2 regions of the Pseudomonas sp. TE3895 genome follow, and region 2 is predicted to be linked to the other one. Evidence: riboswitches for the same ligand, from Rfam matches in the RefSeq annotation. Region 2 holds a riboswitch; the other holds the start of a gene.
What was found. Region 2 has a riboswitch for cobalamin ahead of ACZ889_RS16450 (CbtB domain-containing protein). Riboswitches for the same ligand answer to the same signal wherever they lie in the genome.
Positions count from the first base shown of each region.

Region 1: linked by a shared signal. The riboswitch ahead of cobO (cob(I)yrinic acid a,c-diamide adenosyltransferase) and the one ahead of ACZ889_RS16450 (CbtB domain-containing protein) in region 2 are both predicted to bind cobalamin.

Region 1 covers NZ_JBWBQE010000001.1:5,730,172-5,734,365, forward strand. The annotation lists gene ACZ889_RS25905 (cobyrinate a,c-diamide synthase) at 1-1,154, opposite strand, end outside; gene cobO (cob(I)yrinic acid a,c-diamide adenosyltransferase) at 1,151-1,762, opposite strand; cobalamin riboswitch at 1,883-2,103, opposite strand; gene ACZ889_RS25915 (C40 family peptidase) at 2,226-2,759, opposite strand; gene ACZ889_RS25920 (C40 family peptidase) at 2,898-3,536, opposite strand; gene hda (DnaA regulatory inactivator Hda) at 3,664-4,194, opposite strand, start outside.
Region 2 covers NZ_JBWBQE010000001.1:3,657,704-3,661,897, forward strand. The annotation lists gene cobM (precorrin-4 C(11)-methyltransferase) at 1-371, opposite strand, end outside; gene ACZ889_RS16440 (cobalamin biosynthesis protein) at 406-792, opposite strand; gene ACZ889_RS16445 (CbtA family protein) at 792-1,478, opposite strand; gene ACZ889_RS16450 (CbtB domain-containing protein) at 1,488-1,676, opposite strand; cobalamin riboswitch at 1,770-1,992, opposite strand; gene ACZ889_RS16455 (GNAT family N-acetyltransferase) at 2,112-2,591, opposite strand; gene ACZ889_RS16460 (LysE family translocator) at 2,715-3,344, shown strand; partial or broken gene ACZ889_RS16465 (alpha/beta fold hydrolase) at 3,366-4,194, shown strand, end outside.

The DNA of each region.
Region 1 (4,194 bases), 2.1 Mb from region 2:
AGCGCAGTGCTGGTCAGCGAATGGTGATAGGTGTGACCGCGCAAGGTCCCCTCCGGCAGCTCCACCGCCTGCAGCGCCAGCGCGGCCAGGCGCTTCTGCATGGTCGCCTCACCCGGCAGCAAGCCGAGCAGTTCGGCACGTTCACCGGCCACGTCAGTCAGGGCATCGAGCAGGTACAGCATGCCGCCGCACTCGGCCAGCAATGGCTTGCCCTGCGCGTGGTGGGCACGGATCGCCTCGCACATCGGTGCGTTGGCGGCCAGCGCATGGTGATGCAGCTCAGGATAACCACCCGGCAGATACAGGCTGTCTACCGCCGGCAGTTCGTGGTCGTGCAGCGGCGAGAAGAACACCAGCTGGGCACCCTGGTTGCGCAACAGGTCGAGGTTAGCGCCATACGTGAAGGCGAACGCCTCGTCCCGCGCAACGCCTATGCGCACACCGGCCAGCGAGGCAACGCAGGCTTGCGGTTCCGGCTCGGCAAAGCTGACTGGCGGCGGCAACGCCGCATCGCAACTGGCGCCCAGCGCTTCGGCGGCAGCGTCCAGGCGGGTGTCCAGGTCATTCAGCTCGCTGGCCTGCACCAGGCCCAGGTGGCGGCTGGGCAGTTCGATGCCGCGTTCGCGGGACAAGCCGCCATACCAGCGCAAGCCCTCGGTCAGGCTGCCTTCGAGCAGTTGCGCATGACGCAGGCTGCCTACCCGATTGGCCAGCACGCCGGCGAACGGCAGATCGGCCTGGTACCGCGCCAGGCCCAGGGCCAGGGCTCCGAAGGTCTGGGCCATGGCTGTGCCATCGATCACCGCCAGCACCGGAACGCCAAAGTGGCGCGCCAGGTCGGCGCTTGACGGGGTGCCGTCGAACAGCCCCATCACCCCTTCGATGAGGATCAGGTCAGCCTCGCCAGCAGCTTCCCACAGCAGACGACGGCTTTCTTCGGCACCGATCATCCACAGGTCCAGCTGATACACCGGCGCGCCACTGGCCCGCTCGAGAATCATCGGGTCAAGAAAGTCGGGCCCGCATTTGAACACCCGCACCTTGCGCCCGAGGTTGCGGTGCAGACGGGCCAGCGCAGCAGTGACGGTAGTCTTGCCCTGGCCTGAGGCGGGTGCCGCGATCAACACGGCGGGGCAGTGGCGCGATCGACTCACAGTTCGACGCCCTTCTGTGCGCGGATACCGGCCTGGAAGGCGTGCTTGAGCATGCCCATTTCGGTCACGGTATCGGCCAGTTCGATCATCTCGGGCTTCGCAGCGCGGCCAGTGACAATCACATGCTGCATGGGCGGGCGGGCTTGAATGTCGGACAGTACCTGGTCCAGGTCGAGGTAACCATGTTTGAGGGCGATGTTGAGCTCGTCCAGCACCACGAACTGTACACCTGGGTCCTGCAGCAACTGGCGCGACACCGCCCAGGCGGCTTGCGCAGCAGCGATGTCACGCTGGCGGTCCTGGGTTTCCCAGGTAAAGCCCTCGCCCATCACGTGGTAGCGCACTTGTTCGGGGAAGCGACGGAAGAACAGCTCCTCGCCGGTGCTGTTGCGGCCCTTGATGAACTGCACCACACCGCATTGCATGCCGTGGCCCAAGGCGCGCGCGAGCATGCCGAAGGCCGAACTGCTCTTGCCCTTGCCATTGCCGGTCAGCACCAGCAGCAGGCCACACTCGTTAGGGGAATTGGCGATGCGTTCGTCGATGACCGCCTTCTTGCGCTGCATGCGCGCCAGGTGGCGTTCGTCGCGTTCGGTGGAATCGCTCATCAGGGTTCTCCGCTGGCTGGCACCACGGCAATGCGCGGCGACAGGTAATAGGCAGGCAAACGGAGAACGCGCAGAGGCCATGGCTGGGCGCCACGGTGCACCGCGCATCACCCTCCGTGATGCCGTTGGCAGTATCAGGCCGGTCTCCGGGCTTGTGAGTGGGCCTTGGCCCTGGCCTGCGCGCCTTCCCGGATGCTGGCATCCAGTGGCCCTGCGCGGCCTTTTACTCATCCACCGTTGCGGGGGCAGCGCCGGAATCGCGCCATGCTGGCGCCCACCGGCTTCCCAGTTTCACCCTGCCCAGTCGGGGCTGGCAGGGCACCTGAAACACGCCGCGAAGGTTAGAGGGTTGCACCGGGAGCGTCAATCGAAGCGGGAGGTCTGGCGGGTGAGCAAACCACCTTGAATCCAGGCAGCCGGTATCGGCCCCGAGCTCGAGGAGGCCGCTAAACAGGCATGGATATCAAGGGTTCTGTGCCAGATGCCCTTGCGGAATCACCCGCTTGGCCTGCAGGTAGGCCTTGGCCCAGTAGCTGTTTGACAGGTAGTCCAGGCGCACGGTGCCACCGGTGGAAGGTGCATGCACGAAGCGCCCGTCCCCGACATAGATGCCGGCATGGCTGACCTGCGAGCCGCCACTGGTGGCGAAGAACACCAGGTCACCAGACTGCAGCGAACTGACATCCACCGTCGGTGCGCGCATGACAATCATCTCTCGCGTCGAGCGCGGCAGGCTGATGCCAGCAGCATCACGGTACACATACTTGATCAGGCCGCTGCAGTCGAAGCCGGAATCCGGCGTATTGCCCCCCCAACGATAGGGCGTACCAACCAGACCAATGGCGCGGATCAGCACGTCATCGGCAATCGGTGAGGGACTGGGCTGGCTATAGGTAACCTGCGGCTGTACCACAGGGGCCGGCGCAGGCGCACGGCTGGAGCATGCAGCCAGCAAGGCTGCCAAGGAGAAAAATGCGAAGCGCGCCATCTTTACCATGGCCAGAACATCCTGTCTGAGACCGCTGCGCTGCAGCCGAAAAGAGTTGAGAGTTTAGATTAGACGCTTTCTGTAAATGCGCACGGCGGCGAGCTTTTTTAAAGCATCACCGCCGCGGCAGGGTACATCATTTTGATATCAGTTGCGCGCGATGTTGGTCGGCGCCATGGCCAAGGCTCGCTTGGCTTCAATGAAGGTCTTGCTCCAGTAACGATCACCGAGGCTGTCGATGCGCACACCACCACTGCGGCGGCTGCTGGAGTGGATGAACTGGTTGTCGCCCAGGTAGATCCCGGCATGGCTTACCCGGCCACGGCCATTGGTGCTGAAGAACAGCAAGTCACCTGGCTTGAGCTTGTTGCGGGCCACTTTCGGGGCATCGACGTTGATCATTTCACGCGTGGAGCGCGGCAGCGTCATGCCCGCTTCTTCGCGGAACAGGTAACCGATGAAGCCACTGCAGTCGAAGCCGGACTTTTCCGAGGTACCACCGAAGCGGTAGCGGGTGCCGATCAACGACATGCCGCGCTCGAGAATGCTGTCAGCCAGAACCGGCAATTGGTAAGGCTTGCTGCCGGAGAAAGACGCCAGGTCATCTTCGGTGGCCAGCTCTTCCGGCTCGCCGAATACCGACGAGGAAGAGGCCTTGGCCTTGATAGCCGATTGTGCAGTGATCGGCGTGTGATCCTGGGGCTGAGATACCGGGCCTTGGGCCGCGCAGCCAAAAAGCAGGGTCACGAGTGCGAGTGGCACGAGGGGTGCGAAGCGCTTTAGCATGGGCACGACCGTGTCTGTAATCCTTTAGAAGGGTGAAACTATGCCCTCTATCATGGCCATTTGCAAATTTTATCGAAAAAGATGTGACTTTTTTGTTTTACCGCTCTGGCCCAGGGTTTTCAGGGGGTTACCAGCCGAGGGTTTCCTTGAGAAAAGGAATGGTGAGCTTGCGTTGTGCCTGCAGCGACGCCTGATCGAGGCGCTCGAGCAAGTCGAACAACGCGCTCATGCTCCGCGCGCCGCGGGTGAGGATGAAATGGCCGACTTCGTCGGTCAGGTGCAGGCCACGGCGCGAAGCTCGCAGCTGCAAGGCGCGCAGCTTGTCTTCGTCGGACAGGCCACGCATCTGGAACACCAGCGCCAGGGTCAACCGCGACTTCAGGTCCGGCAGCTTGATCGGCAGCTCACGCGGTGATGCCGAGGCAGCCAGCAGCAAGCGTCGGCCGCTGTCGCGCAGGCGGTTGAACAGGTGGAACATGGCCTCTTCCCAATCCGCCTTGCCGGCGATCACATGCAGATCGTCGATGCACACCAGTTCGTACTGGGCCAGGTAGTCGAGCAGTTCTACGCCACGGTCGAGCAATTGCGCTAGCGGCAGGTAGACAGCGGGCTCGCCACGTTGCTGGAAGCGATGGGTGGCGGCCTGCAGCAGGTGGGA
Region 2 (4,194 bases):
GTCAGCTCGCAGCCGAGCAGGGCGGCGCTCGCTGCCGTGGCGGTAACGCCGGGGATGATCTGGTAATCGATGCCCAGCGCCTGCAGGTGGCGAATCTGCTCACCGATGGCGCCGTACAGGCTGGGGTCGCCGCTGTGCACCCGGGCCACATCCTGACCTTTTTCGTGTGCGCTGCGCATGGCAGCGATGATCTGTTCCAGATGCAGTTCGGCGCTGTTGATCACGGTTTCGGCCTGGTGGCCTTCGAGCACGGCGGCGGGTACCAGTGAACCGGCATAAATGATCACCGGGCACTGACGAATCAGCCGTTGGCCCTTGACCGTGATCAGCTCCGGGTCGCCGGGGCCGGCACCGATAAAGTAGATGGTCATGCAAAGTCCTGGCAAAAAAGAGGGTACGAAACGCTCAGCAGGCCAGGGCGAGCGTCGCCGGGCCCAGTACCTGGCGCGTCAGCAGCAGCCTGGCCGTACCCTGCCGCTGGCTGGCCAAGGCCAGTGCCGCGCTCTCGGCTACGCCCCAACAGCCACTGTGCTGGTGGGCAGCGGCGGAACGGTGGCTGAGCAGTGGTTCATAGGGTTGCAGTTGCGCGCCATGGTACAGCACCAAGGGCAAACCGAGGCGCTCTGCCAATTGCTGCAAGCCGGGCTCGTCGGCCTTCAGGCTGATGCTTGCGATGCCGCGCAGGTCGGCCAGCGCCAGCCCCTGATTGTCCAGGGCCTGGCGCAGCAAGCGTTGCAAGGCATCTGCCGGGCAACCCCGGCGGCAGCCAAAACCGGCATAGAAGGCAGGCATCAAGCCTGGCTGGAACGGCGGAACAGCCAGGCGCTGAGCAGGCCCAAGGCCAGCCAGAAGGCGGCGTTGGTGAGCCAGGAGGCGACTTTGAACTGGGTTTCCAATGCTTCAGGGGCCAGGCTTTCGTGCACATCGGGTTGCGGTGCACCGATCACATGAGGAATGACCAGCAGCACGGCGCCCAGCGCCTTCAGCAGCCAGTGGCGGGCGAACACCAGCAAGGCCAGGCCCAGCGCTGTGGCACTGGCTGTACCAACCCACCAGGTTTGGCGTTGCCCCAGGTCGGCGGCCGCAGTCCCCGGCAGTTCTGGTGGCAAGCCCAAGGTGGGAGCCAGGCAGAACACGGCGAAGCCAGCCAACCCCCACAATGCGCCAGTGGTAGCGCGTTTGGGCTCGCGAAGGCTGTACAGGGCGGCGAGGATCAGGGCGAAGCCGACTGCGACCACCAGGTTGCCGCCTGTGGTGGACAGCACGCGCTGCCAGCCGTCTTCCGGCGACCAGGCTTCGGCGCTGTGTTCATGAGCGGCCACTTCGCTACCGTGTTCGTGGTGTGCGGCCGGGGCCGAGGACTCGTAGGTTTCCGCCTCCAGAATCAGCGGGGCAACCCAGAAGCTTTGCAGCAAGGTCAGCAACAGGGCTGCAAGGAGCCCGCTGAAACCCGCCGTACGGGCAATGCGCGTGATCATCAGGCGTACTCAGTGGCAGGGGAAGGCGGCGCTGTGGCGGGTGTCGTGGGCAGCGTTGTGCACAGCCTCGATGTGCGAGAACCCGGCAAAGTACACTAGGCACAAACCCAGCAAGCTGGCACCGACGGCGATGATTACACGCTGGCTGAGGGTAACGGGGGTAGCAAGGCTGTGTTGTTTGGCGCTGGTGACGGGCATGACGCGATCCTCTGCTTTTTGTGGGCAATGGGCGAGCGCGGCAGCCCCGGACGTGGTCGCCCAAGGGAATGCAACAGCGCCCGCCCACCGCGGGGTGTTCATGAACGCCAGGCCGGTCTCCGGGCTTGCGAGGAAGAGCTGGGCTCCTGGAACGCGTCACCTTCCCATGCCGTACTACGAGGCACAGTGGTACAGACGCTTCACTCGCTTACCGTTGCGGGGGCAGCACCGGCATTGTCCGGCCCTGCTGAAGGGCCTGGGACGCACCGGTTTCCCGTTTCACCCCCTGAGGGGCACCTGAACGCGAGGCATAAGGAGAGCATGGGGCGGGCTTGGCGTCAATGTCATACAGCGTGCGAGGCTGTCGAACAGCAGGTACGACAGGCTCAGGCCTGCAGTCTTCTTCCAGCAGGCAGAAGTGCAGAAACCGGGCGATCACCCGCGGGCGAATGCCGCCAGCTTGTCGCCATCCAGCCGGTAGCGCACCCACTCATCCTGCGCCTCGGCCCCCAGTTTCTGGTAGAAGCCGATCGCTGGCTCGTTCCAGTCCAGCACGCTCCATTCCAGGCGCCCGCAGTTGTTCGCCAGCGCTTCGCGGGCAATGTGCTGCAACAACTGCCGGCCGGCGCCATCGCCGCGTTGCTCGGGGGTTACGTACAGGTCTTCCAGATAGATGCCATTGCGCCCGAGCCAGGTCGAGTAGCTGTAGAAGTACACGGCAAAGCCAATTGCACGGCCATCACGCTCGCACATCAGGGTGTGCACAGTGCTGCCTTCGTCGAACAGGCTGTGCTCGATGTCGGCAAGGGTGGCGACCACCTCGTGGCGCGCGCGTTCGTACTCGGCCAGTTCGGTGATGAAGGTGAGGATCTGCTCGGCATCGGTACGAACGGCAGGGCGAATGGTGAGGCTCATGGTGACGGCTTCCTTGATCCGGATTGTCGGTACAGTGATGTGTATCTGCGTAATTTAATCGAACTGTACCGGTTGCTGGGAGTGGCGCTCCGTTAGTGTGACAGCACCCATAAAGAAAGTGGAATGCCCGCCATGCTTGCCTCTGCCGACCTGCTGACCGCCTTTGTGCTGTTTGCCTTTGTGTCTTCCATCACCCCGGGCCCCAACAACACCATGTTGCTGGCCTCGGGGGTGAACTTCGGCGTGCGCCGCTCGGTCCCTCATGCCTTGGGTATCAGTTTTGGTTTCATGATGATGGTGCTGGCCGTCGGCCTGGGGCTGGGTGAGGTATTCAAGGCCTGGCCACCCCTGTACACGGTGCTGCGCTACGCGGGCGCCGCCTATCTGCTGTACCTGGCCTGGAAGATCGCCACTTCCGGGCCGGTCGGCACGGCCGCGTCCAGTGCCCGCAAACCGCTGGGCTTCTGGGGGGCGGCGGCGTTCCAGTGGGTCAACCCCAAGGCTTGGGTGATGGCGGTAGGGGCGATTACCACCTACACGCCAGCGCAAGGCTATGTAACCAACGTGATCGTCATTGCGGCCTTGTTCGCGTTGGTCAACTTGCCCAGCGTGGGGGTATGGGTGATGTTCGGCAGCGCCCTGCGCAACCTGTTGCAAAACTCGCGCTGGCTGATGCTGTTCAATGTCGTGATGGCCCTGTTGCTGGTGATTTCACTGTACCCGCTGCTGTTTGTAGAATCAGCGTTTTCCTGACCCCGAGAGTACAGTAAGCCGATGCAGTTGATTCCCTGGTCCCACGAATGCGCCGAAGGTTTCACCCTGCGTGGCTGGCGAACCCCGGCCAGTGGCAAACCGCTGCTGCACTTTCTGCATGGCAACGGCTTCTGTTGCCTGGCTTACCAACCGTTGCTGATGCGCCTGGGCGAGCATTTCGACCTGTGGCTTTGCGACGTTCAGGGCCATGGGGACAGTGACCATGGTGGGGTGTTTCGCGGCTGGAACCGCACCGCTGCCTTGGCGGTGGAGGCCTTTCAGGGCGGGCGTGGCGAGTATGGCGACGTCCAGCGGTTTGCCGTAGGGCACAGCTTTGGTGGCGTGCTTACGGGGCTGATCCTGGGCAGTGAGCCGCAACTGTTCGCACGTGCCGTGCTGCTTGACCCGGTACTGTTCAGCCGACGCATGATCGGTGTGATGGGGGGCGGCAGCCCTGGTCGGCCTGCATCAGCGTCACGCCCTGGCCCGTAAGGCCGCCAGCCGCCGCAGCCACTGGCCCGATCGCGAGTCGGCGTTGGCCTCGCTGGAAGGGCGCGGTATCTTCAAAGGCTGGACCCATGCGGCACTGCAGGCCTATGTCGAGCATGCCATCGGTGAGTGTGGCGAGGCCGTGGTGCTCAAGTGCCGGCCCAGCCGTGAAGTGGAGATCTTCAGCTCATTCCCTAAACGCATGTGGGCCAGTCTGGCCGCAATCACGACGCCGACACGGGTGTTGTATGGCGAAGACACCTATCCCTTCGTGCCACACTCGGTGAATCGCCTGGCGCTGCTAAACCGCAATGTGACCGCACGGCAAGTTCCTGGTGGGCACTGTTTCATGCAGGAAGAC